Linked DNA regions of Paraneptunicella aestuarii. The protein of the gene in region 2 interacts with the protein of the main gene of each other region in a pairwise test. Links are inferred from orthologs where the notes say so. Each region holds a gene or a part of one and is shown on either strand. Other genes may lie near its edges. The genes, in order: gyrA and gyrB.

The links.
Region 1: the proteins of gyrB (region 2) and gyrA interact in binary tests that used the Escherichia coli proteins (3 or more experiments, as listed by UniProt). The link is inferred for Paraneptunicella aestuarii from one-to-one orthologs.

Annotation. Positions count from the first base shown.
Region 1 is NZ_CP074570.1:2,086,123-2,097,087, reverse strand. Bases 1-3,212 are described here. They hold gyrA (DNA topoisomerase (ATP-hydrolyzing) subunit A), read right to left. Parts: upstream 2,910-3,212; coding sequence 201-2,909; downstream 1-200. Outside these bases: KIH87_RS08665 (sugar porter family MFS transporter), read right to left, coding at 3,501-4,940; KIH87_RS08660 (FecR family protein), read right to left, coding at 4,979-6,073; KIH87_RS08655 (RNA polymerase sigma factor), read right to left, coding at 6,070-6,693; KIH87_RS08650 (TonB-dependent receptor), read left to right, coding at 7,039-10,113; KIH87_RS08645 (hypothetical protein), read right to left, coding at 10,192-10,965. UniProt on the Escherichia coli protein: A type II topoisomerase that negatively supercoils closed circular double-stranded (ds) DNA in an ATP-dependent manner to maintain chromosomes in an underwound state.
Region 2 is NZ_CP074570.1:2,662-13,530, reverse strand. Bases 7,552-10,667 are described here. They hold gyrB (DNA topoisomerase (ATP-hydrolyzing) subunit B), read right to left. Parts: upstream 10,268-10,667; coding sequence 7,835-10,267; downstream 7,552-7,834. Other genes in these bases: recF (DNA replication/repair protein RecF), read right to left, coding at 10,267-10,667; KIH87_RS00025 (hypothetical protein), read left to right, coding at 7,552-7,737. In the rest of the region: polA (DNA polymerase I), read left to right, coding at 1-102; yihA (ribosome biogenesis GTP-binding protein YihA/YsxC), read right to left, coding at 664-1,308; KIH87_RS00050 (c-type cytochrome), read left to right, coding at 1,590-2,213; KIH87_RS00045 (DNA-3-methyladenine glycosylase I), read right to left, coding at 2,708-3,301; glyQ (glycine--tRNA ligase subunit alpha), read left to right, coding at 3,429-4,337; glyS (glycine--tRNA ligase subunit beta), read left to right, coding at 4,337-6,415; KIH87_RS00030 (hypothetical protein), read left to right, coding at 6,443-6,934; more of KIH87_RS00025, read left to right, coding at 7,189-7,551; more of recF, read right to left, coding at 10,668-10,869. UniProt on the Escherichia coli protein: DNA gyrase negatively supercoils closed circular double-stranded DNA in an ATP-dependent manner to maintain chromosomes in an underwound state.

The DNA.
Region 1 (10,965 bases), 2.1 Mb from region 2 along the record:
TGAAACTCAGCAGCAAATAAGAAGTTTACCCATAACACATTGAGATACTTTCATTTGTATGTTGAGGTTTAATGACATTAATTTTGAAGCTATCCAACAACAGAATCAGCTTCCACAAACAATTATCCCCCAATACAGGGGGACAATTTAACAACAAGCTCTAAGAATTACTGCCTGCCTTTAATCAGACGGCATAACACTTATTCTTCTGAAGAATCGCTTTCAGCGGATCCTTCATCTGAATCTGTACCCCTTTGCTCAACAGAAGCTGCAACTTCAGCCACGGCTTCACCAGATTCATCATCTTCAATCAGTTGATCAGATTCAACTTCTTCGATCTTCTGTAGACCAACAACATGTTCGTCTTCTGCCGTTCTGATGATACGCACACCTTGAGTGTTACGACCAATCACAGACACCTCGTTGACACGAGTACGAACCAGTGTTCCCTGATCAGAAATCAACATAATTTCGTTACTTTCATCCACCTGAACCGCACCGACAACGTTACCATTACGCTCTGTCACTTTGATGGACACAACACCCTGTGTAGCACGGCTCTTGGCTGGGTATTCATTTAACGGGGTACGTTTACCAAAACCATTTGCGGTAATGGTCAAGATGTCACCTTCTTCCTTAGGCACAATCAAAGACACAACACGCTGACCATCCTGCATCTTGATACCACGAACACCTGTTGCATTACGTCCCATTGGACGCAACGACATCATCTCTTCGCCCGTTTCAGGATCGCGTTTCACTTCGCCAGTTTCAGAATCACGTTGCTTCTCGTTAAAGCGAACCACTTTACCCGCATCAGAGAACAACATGATATCGTCTTCACCGTCGGTCAACGCAACACCGATCAATTCATCACCTTCAACCAGATTCACAGCAATAATACCGTTAGAACGAGGTCTGGAATATTGAATCAACGAAGTCTTCTTAACCGTACCATTCGCCGTCGCCATCAGTACATATTTGCCTTCTTCAAATTCCTGTATTGGCAAGATGGCGGTAATACGCTCGTTTTCTTCCAATGGCAAAATATTCACAATTGGACGACCTCGAGCACCACGGCTAGCTAAAGGCAATTGATAAACTTTCAGCCAATACAATTTGCCTCGAGTCGAGAAACACAAAATATGATCATGTGTATTGGCAACCAATAAGCGTTCGATAAAGTCATCATCCTTCATCTTGGTTGCAGATTTACCTTTACCACCACGACGCTGCGCTTCGTAATCAGACAATTTCTGATACTTCACGTACCCCTCATGTGACAAGGTCACAACCACGTCTTCACGCTCAATCAAATCTTCAATATCAATATCATGAGAAGCCGCGGTGATTTCGGTGCGACGAACATCCTGATACTCATCACGGATCGCTTCCAATTCACCACGAATCACTTCCATCAAACGCTCAGGGCTACCCAAAATGTGTAACAACTCAGCAATCAAATCCAGAAGCTCTTTGTATTCAGCCAGGATCTTGTCGTGCTCAAGGCCAGTCAACTTATGTAAGCGAAGATCCAAAATGGCCTGTGCTTGCGGCTCAGTTAAGAAGTACTTGCCGTCACGAATACCAAATTCAGGTTCTAGCCAATCAGGACGAGCAGCATCAACGCCAGCACGTTGCAGCATTTCAGCAACATTGCCTAATTCCCATGCTGTTGCAACAAGGCTTTGCTTGGCGTCAGACGGGCTTTGAGAAGCTTTAATAAGATCAATAATTGGGTCGATATTGGCCAGCGCAACCGCCAAACCTTCAAGGATATGGGCACGGTCTCTCGCCTTACGCAATTCAAACACGGTACGACGTGTAACCACTTCGCGACGGTGACGAATAAAGGCTTCAAGCAATTGCTTAAGGTTCAGTGTTTTAGGCTGACCATTATCCAACGCAACAATGTTGATACCGAAAACGGTTTGTAGTTGCGTATTGGCATACAGTTTATTCAGTAAAACTTCTGCTGATTCAGAACGTTTAACTTCGATAACAATGCGCATTCCGTCTTTATCAGACTCGTCACGCAAAGCAGAAATGCCTTCAACTTTCTTCTCTTTAACCAGCTCAGCAATTTTCTCGATCAATCGAGCTTTGTTAACCTGATAAGGAATTTCAGTCACGATAATAGTTTCTTTACCATTATCTTCTGTTTCGATATCAGCACGGGCACGCAAATAGATTTTGCCACGACCCGTACGATAAGCATCATCAATACCCTTACGACCACTGATCATCGCGGCAGTTGGGAAGTCAGGGCCCGGAATGAAATTCATCAATTCTTCAATGGTAACATCAGGGTTGTTGATCATTTCGATACAACCACTGACCACTTCACCCAGGTTATGCGGAGGAATGTTCGTTGCCATACCAACGGCGATACCGGAAGAACCATTAACTAATAAGTTAGGGACTCGAGTGGGCAATACTTCTGGAATTTGCTCTGTACCATCATAGTTAGGTACAAAGTTAACCGTCTCTTTATCCAGATCCGCTAGTAATTCGTGTGCGATTTTCGCCATACGGACTTCCGTATAACGCATCGCAGCGGCAGAGTCGCCATCAACAGAACCAAAGTTCCCCTGACCATCCACCAGCATGTAACGCAAGGAAAAGGGCTGAGCCATACGAACGATTGTGTCGTATACAGCAGAGTCACCATGCGGGTGATATTTACCGATAACATCCCCAACAATCCTGGCGGATTTTTTATAGGGTTTGTTGAAGTCATTTTTCAGTTCGTTCATCGCGAACAGAACTCTTCGGTGTACCGGTTTTAAACCGTCTCGTACATCAGGAAGCGCTCTTCCCACGATAACGCTCATTGCGTAGTCGAGGTAAGAGTTTTTAAGCTCTTCTTCAATATTAATTGGAAGAATTTCTTTGGCGTTATCAGTCATACACTGCCTTGTAATTATTATGTCTATCTGCCTCATTCCCAAAGGAATAAAGCGTTAGTACTTTTTCAATAATCCAGAATAACAAAAAGGGGCAACGAACCGGGATACATAAACTGAGAGGCAGTTAGTATTTTGACAAATAAACACCATCCACCGAAATGGTATTGGTCTTGATTCATCCTTCTGGCGGGCATGAAATTTGGTAGCAACGAAACTGAGTGTGCCAGCCCAATCCAGAACTATTTCCCCTGCAAGTAATCGTTAATTCATTGAACCCTTTTTTATCAGGTCAAAGCATTACACATTGCCCTAATTATTATCGTGTTTTTGATTTTTAGGGTCTAAACAACCAATAATCAGGTTGCGTTTAGTCGACCGATTCTATCATCGCATTGCCACAATTGCCACGTTTCCCCAACCCGACTTTTAAGCGTTGGAAATATCAACACATTATGAACAATTAGAGAGCTAAAATAAGGAAAAAAGAAGCAAACAGACAAAAGTACAAATAAGAGAAGAGGCAAGCTCACCATGCGACGTTTTCAACACTCAATAACAAAACGCCGATGATGAACTAAAAAATGGACTTAGCTACATTTCTTCGAGACGACGCCCTTTGGTTTCATGCACATACTTAACCACAAAGAACACGCTAATCAGCGCAGAAGCGGCGTACAAACCATAGGCACCTCCCAAACCAATCCCGGCAAGTAGCACAGGGAATGTCATACTCACTAAAAAGTTAGCCAGCCACTGCGCACTCGCCGCCACAGCCAACGCTGCACCACGAATCCGGTTATTGAACATTTCACCCAACAAGACCCAAACCACAGGGCCCCAGCTCATGCCAAAAAACACGATATACAAATTCGCCGCCACCAACGCCAAAGTGCCATTACCACTGGTTAAGGCTAAATTCCCCTGCTCGTTCAAACCTGCGGTACTGAATAAGAACGTTAATGTCGCTAACATCACCGACATCCCGACACTGCCAATTAACAGCAAAGGCTTACGACCAATTTTGTCGATCAAGGCAATCGCGATGAAAGTAGAAACCACGTTAGTCGTACCGCCAATCACGTTGATCAATAACGACTGTGATTCATCAAAACCTGCGGCTTGCCACAATTCAGAACCGTAGTAAAACACCACATTAATACCAACAAACTGCTGGAATACCGATAAGGCTACGCCAACCCAGACAATAGGATGCAACTTGCTGGTTTTCTCAATAAACAAATCACGTAATCGGGGTTTGTGATCCCCTTTTAGCGATTGCTTCACATCTTCTATTTGCTCGGCTTCACTACCCGGAGCGATACGGTGGAACACAGTTTTCGCCAATTCAACCTTGCCATGAGCCACCAGATACCGTGGTGATTCAGGGATCATCATCACACCCAGCAAGAACAACAAGGCAGGGATCAGTTCCATCCAGAACATCCAACGCCATGAAGCAAAGCCCATCCAGGCTTGCTCTTGCGCGCCACCAGAAATGGAAGCAATAGTGAAATTACTCAGAAAGGCAGTAAACAACCCAATCACAATGGCTAACTGCTGCAACGTTGCTAAACGTCCACGTAAACGAGCCGGAGACACCTCGGCAATATATGCAGGCGCTAAAACAGAAGCCGCCCCCACACCAATACCACCAAACAAGCGATAAAAAATAAATTCCAGAGAAGAATCTGCAATACCTGAACCCAAAGCGCTGATAGCAAAGATCACCGCCGTCACCAACATGGCTGGCTTACGGCCGGATTTATCAGCCACAGGCCCAGCTATTAATGCACCAATGGCACATCCCAATAAAACCGAGGCCACATTAAAACCTGTGCCAATATCAGAAGCATTAAACGCCACTTCCAATGCCCCCACCGTGCCGTTGATAACACCAGAATCGAAGCCAAACAAAAAGCCTCCGATAGCAGCAACAGCGGAAATAAAGATGACATACCTCAACGAAACAGAATCGCTTTCCAAACCTTCTGCTCTCGCTCCCCCATTAGAAGCCGTATTCGTCGCTTCCATAGTTTCTCCTGTTTTTATTTTTATCTTGTTTTTTATTGTTATTTAACGGCATGTAACAACACGGTGTTGTTAGTCCCGTTCTCTGACTTCACAAACTCTGACTCGATAGAAAAATTCTCTTTTAACGCCAACAGCAATCCGTCTACATCATTGGTTTTAAACAATCCTGCGACTTTAATGTTGGCGATATCAGGATCCGACAATTTAAAACGGGTGGCTGTATACCGGGAAACCTCATCCAACACTTGCTGTAAAGGTTCACCACGAAAGATAAGTTGCCCTTGCTGCCACGACAAATTGGCCTGAATATCCTGCTCAGCAACCACTTGCGGTTTAGTCTGAGCACGGTTCAATTCCTGTGAAAATACCACTTTCTGACTGCGAGACACAGCTAATGACGATGCCGGCAAACGCACCGAAGTCTGATGCAACAATTCACTGGCTGGCTTAGGCTGTTCATCCACTAATACTTTGCCTTCGGTTACGATCAACTCAACCTTCTTATTTTGTATCTGCACATTAAAAGCCGTGCCCACAGCTTGAATCAACTTACCGTTAGCCAATACATTCAAAGGTCTAGCTTCATCATGAGCCACCTGAATATGTAGCTCACCATGCTCCAAAACCAGTAAACGCTGTTTATCGGTATAGGTAATCGAGACCAGACTATCCGTATTCAACGTCAGCTCACTACCATCGTCTAGTGTCTTGCGGAATTGTTCACCGACCAATGTACTGACCTTCTGGCTGGAAAATACCACCTGTTGAGCCGACGATTGAAATAGCCCTTTCCATTGATTCCATTCGCTATTATTCCAACCAAAAGCCAGTAATATTCCGACGAAAAACACCGAAGCCGCCATTGCAGCCACATTCAAAGACATACCGAAAATTGCAGGCTTCGCCGTAGACGCTTTTTCTGGAAATAATATTGCCAGCCGATGCAAAACATCCATCTTATCCCAAATTTTAGCCATTTCCAGAAGCATCTCTTCATGGGCTTTATCCTGCTTCATCCATCGAGCCAATTGCTCAATTTCATGCTTTGATAAGCCTCTGTCCATACGAGCAATCCACCCACTCGCCTGCTCCATCACATCCTGATCAGGCTTTATCTTCACCACATTATTCATTGGCTTTTTTCTCCTGATTGACGTGCTACGGGCAAGTCAACAACGTTATCAACGCCATTATTTTCCGTTTCAAATAGATCTTGTTTTGAACTCACTTTACCCAGACGTATATCAAACATATGTTGAGTGCAGCGTTTAATTCCTGTCGCGATATGTTTTTCCACCGTGCTTTCACTTATATCCATTGCTTGTGCTATTTCTTTTTGCGAATAGCCATACACTTTTTTCAATACAAATGCTCTGCGACATTGCACTGGCAATTCCCGCACAGCGTCACAAAAATGACTAAACTCTTCATTACTGGCTATGGTTGCAAAAGTCGTATCAACCTCCGACTCCAGCTCACCCACACCACCCCATTCATTTTCTTCAGGATCATAACTATCAGATAACCGGGTTTCCGCACGTTTTAGATGATCCAACGCCAGATTTTTCGCGGTTTTATACAGAAATGAACGAGGCTCAGCCACCTGTTCCGGCACTTCCAACTGGCATAAGCGCACATAGGTTTCCTGAACAATATCTTCCACTTCTTTGAGCGGCACAATACGCGATATCATTCTCGAAAGCCCGGTTCTGGCAGCCATGAAAGTACGATGTATTTTATTGTCTATAGACATGAACCTTTCAGTTTCTTAATTGCAATCACCCATAAGACGAAGATGCGGCGATTATCCTCTATACAAACAGCAATATTTTTACTTAATTGCGTACTAAACCAGCATTCAGACATAAATCTCCGGCCTGATTTACAAAAAAATAACATTTTTGTTGCATATAAGCTCTCAAGATTAAAAAATTACTTCCACGCTTATTGTTCTCGTGTACACAAGTCACGATTTCATAATGCAAGTAAACGCATAAACGAACCTCAATCCATCAAGTAGAAATCAGGCAGTGTACTTACCCGTTGTAGCAATCCCGGTGAAATTCATTTCACTGATAATGTCTGGGCTGAAAACAGCATGAATCCTTCGCGAATTGCGTTGGGACTGGCAATTGCCTGCTCATCATCGGCATGGAGTGCATCCATTTCAGAGGCAGAAAAAGCCTTTGCCATAGAACCTCAACGCGCCGACAGCGCACTGTTACAATTCGCAGAGCAAGCAAACCTGAGCATTGTCTTTCCGGTAGAAAAAGTGCAAGACATCAGCACCAACTCATTACATGGAAAATATTCCATAGAGGAAGGTATTCAGCGCTTATTGGCGCACACCCGTTTGCAAGCAAAGATTTCAGAAACAGGGCAAATCCAGATACAGGTGCAAAACCAGGATAGCGCTGAAGATGCAGGCCAATCGACAAGCACCAACTTACTGCAACGACTTCTTGATTTCTTCACACCCGATGAAGTCATGCCAAAGTCAGACAAAGAAGACTACGAAACCATTGTCATCAAAGGTATTCGTTCCAGTGTTCATCGAGCCGTTGCAGTTAAACAGGATTCCAATTTGGTGGTTGACGCCATCATGGCAGAAGACATTGGCAAGTTTCCCGATCAAAACCTGGCAGAATCACTACAACGGGTTTCCGGCGTATCGATAGACAGAGCAGAAGGCGAAGGCCAGTTCGTCACGGTACGAGGCTTTGGCCCAGAATTTAATCGTGTGCAACTCAATGGCAGACAAATCGCCACCGACAACCAAGGCCGAGAATTCAGCTTCGACATTCTGGCATCGGAGCTGGTGAATAGTGTACAGGTGTTCAAAACCCAATCGGCGAGCATGGCTTCAGGCGGTATAGGTTCAACCATCAATATCAATACCGCCAAACCGCTTAGTCAACATGGGTTTCGCTGGGCGGGCTCAGTAAAAGCTCATTATGACGATAACCGTCAGGAAACCTCGCCCGAGCTTACCGCCCTTTTCAGCAATACTTTCGATGACAATCGCTTTGGTGTCCTGGTTTCCTATGCCCAACAAGAACGCTCAACACGCATCGACGAAGCGCAAATAGATGGCTGGCTGCCCGACACCAATATTCCCGATGACCAGTTACAACGCCAAAGCAATCATATTTTCGTGCCCCGAAATTACGACCAACGCGTTCGCTTTGACAATCGCAAGCGCCAAGGCGGAACCTTGGTACTGCAATACCAACCCAATGAATCGTTTGATATCACCCTGGATTACCTGCATTCCAGCTTTGACGTGAATACAGATGTCACCTCAATGGGGCACTGGTTCACATCCAGTAATCTGGAAAATGTGCTTACCGACAGCAATGGCACCGTGGTCGAATTTGAGCAGAACATAGGCCACGCCACCGATTTTCACGCCAAAACCTTCGATCGCCCAAGCTCACTTAACGCCTTGGGAAGTAACATCAAATGGCATATTTCTGATCGCTGGCAAATAAATCTGGATTGGTCCCATTCAGTTTCAACGCTCGAAGATAAGCAAGGTGCTGGCGATTCCTTATCTCTGATAGGCTATTTAAACCGTTCTCACTTTGATCATTCCTCAGGCAATATCCTGCCAGCTATTAACGGTTTTGAAAGTGCTTCAGCCAACATTATCAACGCCGAAGGCATTGCTGCAGGTGTGAGTCATTATCTGGATCCGGCAAATGGCAAAGCTCACGTATTCCTGCTTCGAGGCTGGGATATTCGAGATCAAATTAACCAATGGCGCATAGATAACCTTTTCGATATTAACGGCGATTGGTTAGCGCAAATCGACATTGGCTTTCAGCTCAGTAAACGCAAGAAGCGGAATCAACGTTGGGACAACGAAGCCAATGCGGCTCACTGTACATTTTGTGGTTATGACTCAACGCCTGATATTCCCGATGATTATCAATGGCTATTTGACGCTGGCGAAGGGTTTCTGTCGGGCATTAGCGGGCATGAAAACATTCCTCATCAATGGTTACGACATGATCAGCAGCAATTGTTAGCTTTCCTGCAAACCAATACAGAGCAAAACCTGAACGCCCAGTTGCGCAGTCACTCATTCTCAGTGCAAGAGGATATTAGCGCAGGATATATCAATGCTCACTGGCAACAGGATTGGCAACTCTGGGATTTCAGTATGCAAACCGGTGTCAGGTTTGAGCAGACCGATGTGTCAGTGTCGGGTACGGAATCGCCTCTTTTAGAGCTGGTTATTCTGGATCAAACCGAATTAGGACAAATCACCGCTCCCGCTGTAGAGACATTAAGCAAAAATCGCTACCACCACTGGCTTCCAGCCCTGAATCTAAAGCTGGAATATGACAACAACTGGGTATTCCGTGGTGCAATCAGTAAAACCCTGACTCGGCCCACGATTTCTCAGCTTTCACCGGCATTGGTGTTAGACACAACACGCCAAGGCGGAGACCTGCGCGCCAGCTCTGGCAACCCGGCATTGAGGCCCTTTGAATCCTTCAATATCGACATGGGAATCGAATACTACTATCAATATCCCAGCTATATCTCTGCTAATTATTTCCGCAAACGGGTTAAGCATTTTATTTTGAGTAATGTGGATACAATCACCTTCCCCGGCGTCACCGACCCAAGTACAGGTATTAATCCCAATGAACCAGACGAACAAGATAGCTTAGCCGAGTTTGACCATACCTATCCTCAGAATGCAGAAACCGCCGTTGCCGATGGTTTTGAATTCAGCCTGATGCATCAATTCGGCGATAGTGGTTTTGGAGTTTTAGCCAATATGACACTCATAGACAGTAATGCAGAACTGAACAGAGAAGATGTCAGTCGCAAGTTCGCACTCACCGGCTTAAGCGATTCGAAAAATGTCATCCTTTACTACGAAAAAGCACCCTGGCAATGGCGACTCGCATGGAATAGCCGAGATGCCTTCCTGCAATCACTCACGCAAAAACGTAGCGCCGAGCCGACGTTTGTCGCCCCTTATCAACAATGGGATATGAGTATGAGCTACGACATTAATGATCATCTAACCCTGGTTCTTGAAGGCATTAACCTGACCAACGAAGTCGTGCATAAACATGGAAGATACAGTAATCAATTATTGCTAATACAAGACACAGGAACGGCCTATAGCTTAGGTATAAGAGGTGTGTTTTAACATGAAAACCAAGGTAGGCTTAGATAAAAAAATGCCAGCCTAAACAGGCTGGCATTTCTACACATAAACCGAAGTTAATTAGTTACCGGTAAACTGAACATTATCCAGATAAGAACTCTCTGTACCTCTAGAACTATTCTTATAAAATCTCCATTCTAAAGTATGTTCACCTTCATCCAACTGAACCTCATAATTTGTCCAGACACCAGAGTTTCTTATTTGCTTTATGTAACTACCATCAACATATAACTGAACATTACTGCAACAATACTGAGGTGTTTTCAAATCAAATGACATTATCCCTTGACTGAAAAGTGCTGTGAACTTAACTAAACTGCCACTACTACCTGATAATATGGCATCAGAGCGAAGACTTTGAGCCCCTTCACTGGAATCGTCATCAGCCAGAAACCAATCCGCTTGATTATTCTCGCCCATTTCCCAGAAAGGAGCTAAATCTGCCGCTTCAAAATCCTCGCTAAAACTGGTTAACGCTTGTGGCACAGAATTATTATCTATCGGGTCGGTATTATATTTATAGACCTCATCACCATCAGTAAATCCATCATTATCTGTATCAGCATTTAGTGGATTAGACGCTAGTATGATCTCTTCACTATCCGAAAGCCAATCTCCATCACTGTCTGACTTAATCGGTGAAGTACCATGCGTATTGATTTCAATAAAATCATTCAATCCATCACTATCAGTATCTGCATTAGCGGGGCTTGTCTTATTTGTATATTCCTCAAGATTAGTCAATCCATCAAAATCATCGTCCAAAACGGCGTCAGCAGAATTATCATCCGATAGTCCGTACTTGGTCTCCCACCATGCAGGTATTCCATCATC
Region 2 (10,869 bases):
TACAAAACCAAAATTGTTGAACTGATGCAAAATGCCGTTGAACTCAAAGTTCCACTGCTCGTAGAAGCCGGAGTTGGACAAAATTGGGATGAAGCGCATTAAACACGTTAAAAACCAGAGATTTAGCACATTAAGTTAACAAATAACGTAATTTAATTACAAAAAATACTTTATTTTTCATATCACCTCGTCTATATTTCCCGCTGTAGGGTACAGAGGTGAGATGTTCTATATCTTTTAGACCTTTGTTTTAGCCCCGGCAATTTGCCGGGGTTTTTTTATGCCTATGAATACTGAAAAGGAACTTAAACAGACTCCAAGCCAATCAATACCGTACATATCACCGACTCTTCATATAAACAACGAATTCTCAATTCATCACTGAAATGCTTGAAGTCGGCATTAAGTTCATCAAAGCATACATAGCCTGACAAAATGTAATTTAATTACATAAATGTAGCCAGAATCCGACTTTATGCACTATTCAGCGATTTTAGATATGGCATTTAATAGAGGGAAAAATAAAAAAGAATTTTTTTAAGATATTTTTGAACTTTGCTGAGAAGTAGAAGTCTATGAATATAGTTGTGTGTGTTTTCTCTTTTAGCCCCTTCATTGAAGGGGCTTTTCTTTATCTGATTCGATATAAACCACTCTGGTCGGTTATTCTATGTCGCTAACAATGTCATCGTCTTGATCTTGCTCATCATCCTGAATATATCCAAACCACCTATCCAAAACAGATTCCAACTCAGGCACCCCTTTTCCTTTCAATGCAGAAAACGTGTGTACCGTTACATCACCGCAAAAGGCTAAAGCCGCTTCACGAGCCATTAATAGCTGACTTTTCTGTTTACCCGATTTGAACTTATCCGCTTTGGTCAACAAAGCCAGAACCGGAATATTAGATGCTACTGCCCAATGAATCAGATCTTGATCCAATTCTTTAAATGGATGACGAATATCCATTAACACAACCAATCCTTTCAAGCTCTTGCGACGTTGCAGGTATTCACCCAAAGCACGTTGCCACTTTTCCTTCATTTTTATAGGTACTTGCGCATATCCATAACCCGGCAAGTCGATCAAACGTTTATTTTCATCAAACTCAAATACGTTGATTAGCTGGGTGCGCCCAGGTGTTTTACTGGTTCTTGCCAGGTTTTTCTGCCTGGTAAGGCAATTAAGCGCTGTAGACTTACCTGCATTAGATCGACCTGCAAAGGCAACTTCGATACCTGAATCTTCCCCCAGATGACTAATATCTGGCGCACTTATTTGAAATGTTGCCCGTTGATAATGACTCATAATTTTCCTGAAATGTTCATCACACTCTTCATGATTAAGTGTAGCTATTGCCGACCTGAAAAATGCAGAGATTAATTGTCAGCTACAGCCTAGACTAAATGTTCTTATACGAATTTGAAGCACAAAATGCTTAAGTCGAACAATTATTAAACATTCTTGCTAAATTGACTCAAAAATAAACCGCATATTTATAAGGATATATATTCTAACGCGTGACGAATTGTGTAAAATAGCCGGAATTTTATCTCCCTTGGACAAAATAACCAATAACGAGACCTAAAATGAAAAAATTGCTAATGCTTCTCATTGTATCTGCCAGTATGGCTCCATCAGCCTTTGCCCAAGGTGACGTAGAAAAAGGCAAGACCAAGTCTGCCCAATGTGCGGCTTGTCATGGTGCAGATGGTAACAGTGTTGTCGCCATGAACCCTAAATTGGCAGGTCAACATACAAAGTATCTTGAAAAACAAATCAAAGAATTCAGATTAGCAGCGAAAACCGGTGGCAAAGAAGGTCGTAATAATGCCGTGATGAACGGTATGGCTGCCGGCTTGAGTGATGAAGACATTGCTGACATTTCAGCTTATTTTGAATCTCAAAAGCCAAAAGCAGGTGCGACTCCTGAAGATGTTGTTGCAGCTGGTAGTAAGTTGTACCAAGGTGGCGACATGGAACGTGGAATTACAGCATGTATCGCTTGCCACGGTCCTCGCGGTAACGGCACCTCACTATCAGGCTTCCCTGATATCAGTGGTCAACATGCTGACTATACCAAATCGCAGTTAGAAGCATTCCGCTCAGGAGCTCGCTCAAATGACCTTAATGGCATGATGCGCGATATCGCGAAGCGTTTAACTGATGAAGATATCGCAGTTTTGTCTCAGTATGTTGCAGGTCTTCATTAAGATTTTTATAGCTAAATAGAACATATACACGATGGTTTATAACTTTTTTGTATCCAGATTGTAAAAAAGTTGTAAAAAGAAAATCATCGTGTATGATTCGCGTCACTAGGAACGCAGCGAGCGCAAAAATAACAATAATTGCTCGATGCCGTTTCAGGCAGAAATGCCGGAAACAATAAAAACAACTTGGAATTTATTTCACTATCCATGGGAAACAGGGAAGGCTTATAAAGAGTTAGGAAAACCTATAATAACGACGGGCTGAGAAAAAAAATAATAAGTGGCTTTAAGGATGATTCTTTCCGGAACGGAGTCTACCTTGGGAAAGGTGCCAAGGCGCACGCTCTTAAGCAATAGGTGATAGATTTCTATCGCCTTTTTTGTTTTTTGGGAACAGAAAAACTTTCCTGATAATTTCCAATCAAGAAATGCTCCCATTTATATATATCCTTTTAACTTCATTCTTCCCTATTTTCGATCCGACTTCCAATCCCCTACTTCCGACCCAGAGCTCTCACCTTCTCATAGCAGTGGCAATCTGTCGTATGATCATTTACCAACCCAACGGCTTGCATAAACGCATAACAAATAGTGCTACCAACAAAATTAAATCCCGCTTTCTTAAGCGCTTTTGACATTGCATCAGATTGCTCAGACGTGGCAGGAACATGGCTTAATTGTTTAAATTCATTCTGCTTCGTTTTGTGATCTACAAACGACCAAATAAAATCGACAAAATCAATACCCTGCTCTTGCATCTTCAAATAGGCACGCGCATTTCTGATTATTGAATTAACCTTAAGCCTGTTGCGTATAATTCCAGGATTTAACAATAAACGCTCAACATCTTGCTCATCGAACACAGACACTTTTTCCGGATCAAAATTAAGAAACGCTTCCTCGTAATTTTTCTGTTTCTTTAGAATCGTTATCCAGCTTAATCCAGCTTGCTGTCCATCCAAACACAGCTTGGCAAACAACTCTTGGCTATCCATTACAGGAACGCCCCAAACATGGTCATGATAATCTTGATACAAAGGATCATTAGATACCCAGCCACATCGAATTAAAGAATTACTATCAGACACAAAGAATCTCCGGTAATAAGGCGAAAAATCCTACATTCCAAGCCCCAGTAAAGGTATACTTGCCGCCATTTTTTCAGATAATTTATTAATGTTATCCACCTTTCGGTACAAATAACACATTTTGGATATGCAAACATACGACATCAAAACATTTCAGGGTCTAATTTTAAGCCTTCAAAATTATTGGGCTAAAGCAGGCTGCGTCATTATTCAACCTCTAGATATGGAAGTTGGCGCCGGGACATTCCACCCTATGACTTTTCTCCGTTCAATCGGCCCGGAGCCTATTAGTAGTGCTTATGTTCAGCCATGCCGCAGACCAACTGACGGTCGTTATGGCGAGAACCCTAACCGTTTGCAACACTATTACCAATTTCAGGTAATGCTGAAGCCTTCCCCTGATAATATTCAGGAGCTTTATCTGGGTTCATTAAAAGAACTTGGCTTCGATCCACTTGAGCACGACATCCGCTTTGTTGAAGATAACTGGGAATCCCCTACCCTGGGAGCTTGGGGCTTAGGATGGGAAGTATGGTTAAACGGTATGGAAGTAACACAATTTACCTATTTCCAGCAAGTTGGTGGTTTAGAATGTAAGCCCGTCACTGGCGAGATCACTTATGGATTAGAGCGTCTTGCTATGTATATCCAGGGTGTTGATAGCATTTTCGATTTGGTTTGGACAAAAGGCCCAATGGGTACGGTTACCTACGGTGATGTGTTCCATCAAAACGAAGTGGAGCAATCAAAATACAACTTTGAGTTTGCCAATGTAGATTTCTTGTTCAGAGCCTTTGATGAAGCTGAAAAGGCTTGTCAGCAATTGATTGAACAGCGCTTACCATTACCTGCCTATGAGCAAGTAATGAAGGCTTCTCACAGTTTCAACCTGCTTGATGCCCGTCACGCCATTTCCGTTACAGAAAGGCAACGATTCATTTTGCGTGTTAGAGCCTTGGCTCGTGATTGTGCGACCATTTACTACGAAGAAAGAGAAAAACTTGGTTTCCCAATGCTGAACAAGGAGGCGCAGTAATGCAAAAGAATGATTTGATCATTGAAATTGGTACTGAAGAACTTCCTCCAAAATCACTTCGCAAATTAGCAGAAGCGTTTCATAGCAACATTATTAGTCGCTTGGAACAAGCAACGCTAAGCTTTGATAGCTCAAAATGGTACGCCACTCCAAAGCGCTTGGCTGTGTTTGTTTCTCAATTAGATGAGCAGCAAGAAGATCAAGTAGTCGAGAAACGCGGCCCGGCCGTAAGTTCCGCATTTGATGCTGATGGCAACCCAACCAAAGCCGCATTAGGTTGGGCAAGTGGTAACGGCATTACTATTGATGAAGCTGAACGCTTAAGCACCGACAAAGGTGAATGGTTATTGTTGAAAAAGGTCGAGCAAGGAAAAGCATTAAGCGAATTGCTGGAAGACATCATTAATCAAGCACTAAAAGCGTTACCAATTCCCAAACCTATGCGTTGGGGAAACAATACAGAAGAATTTGTACGCCCTGTACACAGCGTTTTAGTGTTGTTTGGCAATAATGTACTGCCTCTTTCCATAAAAGGCCTTACAGCGTCCAATAAAGTCCAAGGCCACCGTTTTCATGCGCCAGAGTTCGTTGAAATTGATAGCGCCAGCAATTACGAATCTGTTCTGAATGAGCGATTTGTTGTAGCCGATTACGAAACAAGAAAATCCTTCATCAAACAAGGCTTGGAAGCCAAAGCCGCAGAATTAAATGCGGTTGTTGATATGGAAGAAGACTTGCTGGAAGAAGTGACCTCATTGGTTGAATTCCCTGTGATTATGACGGCTACCTTCGAAGAGCACTTCCTTGAAGTGCCAAAAGAAGCGCTCATATACACAATGAAAGGTGATCAGAAATACTTTCCTCTTCTAGATAAAGATGGAAAGTTGCTTCCTAAATTCCTGTTTGTATCCAACATTCAGAGTTCATCTCCAGAGAAAGTGGTTGCCGGTAATGAGCGAGTCATCCGCCCTCGCCTGGCAGATGCTAAATTTTTCTATACAACCGATTTGAAAGTCGATTTTGCCTCAAGAGTTAATAACCTTGAGAATATCGTCTTCCAAAAGCAGTTAGGCACATTGAAAGAACGCGTAGAGCGTATTGCAAGTCTCTCCAAAGACATTGCAACACAAATCAATGCTAATGCCGACGATGCCCAGCGCGCAGGCTTACTATGTAAGAATGATTTGGTATCGAACATGGTGCTGGAATTCACCTCCATGCAAGGCACTATGGGTCGTTACTACGCTGCCGCAAGTGGTGAGAACGAAACGGTGGCTACAGCAATTGGTGAACAGTATCTGCCCGCATTTTCCGGTGACAGGCTACCTTCTTCAAACGAAAGTGCCAGTGTGGCAATTGCAGAGAAGTTGGATACCTTAGTGGGTATTTTCGCAACAGGCCAAGTACCTAAAGGCGACAAAGACCCGTTTGCACTTCGACGCGCAACGATTGGTATTCTGCGTATTTGTATTGAAAAGAACCTGGATCTTGATTTGGCATGGCTGGTTAGCATTGCAGCTAAGTTGGTACAGCCTAAATTCGATAAAGATATCGATCAAAAGCAAATCCTTGAGTTTATGTTTAGCCGCCTTAAATCTATGTATCAAGATTCAGGCGTAGACAGCAGAGTCGTGCAATCAGTGTTGTTACGTGAGCCATCAAAAGCCATTGATTTTGATGCCCGTATTGGTGCAGTACAAGACTTTGTGAAACATCCTGCAGCAGACTCGCTAATTGAAGCGAATAAGCGTGTTGCTAACATTCTGAGAAAATCGACGGAAGAAACGTCCTTCACACCGAGTCCAAGTGTCAATACGGAGTTGTTTGAAGCAGACCAAGAGAAAGCTTTGTATAGCGCAATAGAAGGCGTTAAAACAGAAGTAGAGAGTCTTGCATCCAACTTCCAGTATGGTAAGGCATTAGAAACCTTATCATCGTTAAAAGAAGTGCTTGATGCCTTTTTCGACGGTGTAATGGTTAACGCAGACAATGCTGATATCAAGCAGAACAGATTAACGCTTCTATCCCAACTTAGAGCGTTATTTTTGAACATCGCCGATGTTTCTGTTTTGAATTAACAGAAACATGCAGGAGAACTGTTAGTAATGTTTGGTAGTCAAAATCGAATCAAGCGAATCCTATCAACTCTAAGTGCTACAGCCAGTATATTATTGCTGGCTACACTAGCAGGTTGCGGTAGTACAGGCTTGTCGATTCAGGAGTCCGAAGACGCAAATCGAGATTGGCATACGCTGTACCTTCGAGGCGTGTTTACCTGGTGGGAAGCCGAAGAAAGCTTCCGCTTTAAAAAGGTCAGCACGAATCTATATGTGGCAAAAGCAAATCTTGTTGCAGATGGTCAGCCTTACGATTTTAAAATCGCCGATAAAGATTGGTCACCCGGTTTAAGCTGTGGATACCTGGAAAAAGAAAACGATGAAACCTTGTCTTTAGGTGTAACGTCTAAGGCCAACTGTGACACACCGGTGAATAATTTCAAATTCACACCTGATTCTACAGGGGAGTATTTGTTTTACTTTAAGCCTCAAGGTAACAGACCTCCTCTGGTGTATATTGAGAAGACTCCAGCTAGCTAAGAAAGCCTACTTATCTGTTAAGTATTATATTAGCCGTCGAAAGACGGCTTTTTTATGTAGATAAAGCACATAAGATATTGTTTTATATAGAAATATAACCAATTTTTTACTGAGAATCACCCGCTATGACGCTATGTATTGCTTGGAAAGAAAAAGGACAGCTTCATTTTGTTTCAGATTCACGGATCTCATTTCCTAATAATGCACCTTTTGACGAAGCTATAAAAATAGTGCCAGTAAGAATTGAGATAGATATGATGAACCCACATACGGGCTCAGATGAAGATTTATTTCACGGTGACATTGGTATGTGTTTTAGCGGTAGTACCGTCAATGCATTTGCACTAAGAGAAGCGCTTTACGATAGAGTAAGAGGGCTCTTGATGCCCAGCTTCACATTCGATCAAATTACTCATCGGATTTTCGAGCAGTACGTAAAAGTGTCGAAATCACTATGCCATTCTCTTGTGGGTGCAAAAGGTCAATCCGCTCTATTTATTGCTGGTTTCTGCTACGAAACTCAATCGACCAAAGCGTTTAAATTATCCCCTGTTTCAAGCAATGCTAATGACTATGAATATTATGAAATACTTATCAACGATGGTGATGTTGAGTTAATGGGCTCTGGTTCACAAATAGCAAAGGAATTGATACAGCAAATATCCAAAGAGCATTCATTGACTGATGCCCTACCAAGTATATTAAAACAAGTTATCGAGAATGAGCATATTGATTCTGTTGGTGGCAGAATCAGGTATGGTTATTTTAAACGAAAAGACAATTTCAAAAGCCATTGGCTTTAAGATTATTGAATTAGAAAGCACTGCTATCATTAATATAAAAGAAAAAGCCAGATTGATATCTGGCTTTTCTAATATGGCAGCTATAACTTAGTCTGGTCTAAACATCCAAGTTCATAACCTTAAGTGCGTTCTCTTCGATGAATGCTCGACGAGGTTCAACCTGGTCACCCATCAATGTAGTGAATAACTGATCGGCTCCAATTGCATCCTCGATAGATACTTTAAGCATGCGACGACTTTCAGGATCCATCGTCGTTTCCCAAAGCTGATCAGGGTTCATCTCACCTAATCCTTTATAGCGTTGAATGTATTGACCACGCTTAGCTTCATCCATTAGCCAGTTAAGGGCTTCTTCAAAGCTTTCTACAGGCTTGGTCTTCTCACCACGCTGTACATAACCGGTTTCCTCAATAAGACCATTAATAGTGTTATTAAGATCTTTAAGCATTCCATATTCATTACTGCTGATGAATCCATGATCCAATTCATAATTGGTATCAACACCATGTTGACGCACAATAAAGCGGATCAAATGGCTTCCCGTATGCTCTTCATCGGCAACAACTTCATAGTTGTATGTCACGCTGTCAGTATCATTGGTATTTAAAGTATCGGCTAACAACTTAGCTTTACTTTCCAATGTGGCAGCATTTTTCAAATCTTCTATATCAAAGGTTTCACTATAAACCAACTGATTAAGAATCTGTTCTGGCATAAAGCGGTTTAAGCGATCAATAACCGATCTAACAGACTGGAACTTCTTAACCATAGTTTCCAAACCGACACCACTAATAGCAGCCCCACCTTCTGTCGGAAAAATAGCAGCATTATCTAAAGCGATAGCGGTAAGGTACTGGTTCAGGGCAGCATCATCTTTCAAATAGCTTTCCTGTTTGCCTTTTTTAATTTTATACAGTGGTGGTTGAGCAATATATACATGACCACGTTCGATAATTTCAGGCATTTGACGATAGAAGAACGTCAGTAACAATGTACGAATGTGGGAACCGTCCACGTCGGCATCGGTCATGATAATAACGTAGTGATAACGAAGCTTTTCAGGATCATATTCATCACGACCAATTCCGCAACCTAATGCGGTGATTAAGGTTGCGACTTCTTGTGAAGAAAGCATCTTATCAAAACGCGCTTTTTCTACGTTCAGGATCTTACCTTTTAATGGCAAGATAGCTTGATTCTTGCGGTTACGCCCTTGCTTTGCAGAACCACCCGCAGAGTCTCCTTCCACGATGTAAAGTTCAGATAATGCAGGATCTTTTTCCTGACAATCCGCTAGCTTACCAGGAAGACCAGCCAGATCTAACGCGCCTTTTCGACGAGTCATTTCTCTCGCTTTACGAGCCGCTTCACGCGCTCGGGCAGCATCGATAATCTTGTTGGCAACAATCTTAGCGTCACTCGGGTTTTCAAGTAAGAACTCGCTTAGCTTCTCACCCAAAACAGATTCTACCGCTGGCTTAACTTCTGAAGAAACTAACTTATCTTTAGTTTGTGATGAGAACTTAGGATCTGGAACTTTTACTGAAATAACAGCAGTCAAACCTTCTCTAGCATCATCACCACTGGTATTGGTTTTAGCTTTCTTATTTAAACCTTCCGCTTCCATGTAGTTGTTTAGCGTTCTGGTCAAGCCGCCACGGAAGCCAGCCAAGTGAGTACCGCCATCTCTTTGTGGAATGTTGTTGGTAAAACAGTAGATGTTTTCCTGGAAGGAATCATTCCATTGCAGTGCCACTTCAACACTAATACCGTCATCTCTTTCATTGCAAAAATGGAAGACTTTCTGATGAATAGGAGTCTTATTACGGTTTAGGTACTCAACAAAAGCCTGAATCCCCCCTTCATATTTGAAGTTTTCTTTCTTTCCATCGCGTTCATCAACCAGGTTGATAGACACGCCTGAATTTAAGAAAGAAAGCTCACGTAAGCGTTTTGCTAATAAATCATAGTGAAATTCAAGATCAGTAAAAGTGTCACCACTTGGCCAAAAATGAATAGTAGTACCCGTTTTACCATCAGAGTCACCTACAGCCGCTAAAGGCGCACTAGGTTCACCATGAATGTACTCTTGTTCCCAAACTTTTCCACTACGCTTGATACGTAAAACCAATCGTTTGGAAAGCGCATTTACAACAGAAACACCTACTCCGTGAAGACCACCTGACACTTTATAGGAGTTATCATCAAATTTACCGCCAGCATGAAGTACTGTCATGATAACTTCCGCTGCGGATACACCTTCTTCAGGGTGAATTTCTGTTGGAATACCACGTCCATCATCTTGAACAGAAACCGAGCCATCAATATGGATCTTCACATATATCTCAGAACAGTGGCCTGCAAGAGCTTCATCAATTGAATTATCTACGACCTCAAAAACCATGTGATGAAGACCTGTTCCATCATCTGTATCACCAATGTACATCCCGGGTCTTTTTCTAACTGCATCCAAACCTTTTAGCACTTTGATGCTGGAAGAATCATAATTGTTGTTGGTTTCTTCTGACATTAAGGATATTCCTCTTCTGTTATTGTTCCATGTTCCACGTGGAACAATTTATAATTTTCGCTAAAGTGATCTGCCAGCAATTTAGGTAACTTGTCATTGGCACTGGTGATAAAACATTGCGAACCAGAATCAATGAATCCGCCAATCACTTTACATACGTTTATATCGTCTAATTCAGATATAACGTCATCAATTAAGACCGTACATTTTACTCCATTACGCTCATTAATAAACCTTACTTGAGCCAAATGTAGTGCAAAAGCACAAAGCTTTAACTGACCTCTAGACATTACCTGATTTAAAGGTTTACCATTTATCTTCAAACGCAAATCTGACCTTTGAAATCCGTATCGGGTTGTCCCGAATTTGAACTCATTCTCTAAATTTTGAGTCAGTAGTTCAGCTAGATCCTTCTCTTTTCCCCACCCTTGGTAGTAATCAATTGATATATCACAGCCACTTAAAAACAATGAAAGTGAGGCATCAATATAGGGTGTAATATCAGATACAATATTCCGACATTTACCTGTCAAGCTATAACTTAGCTCTACGAGCTTCTCTGTCCAGAAAGCCTCTTGATCTTTACGCTTATCTTTTAATAC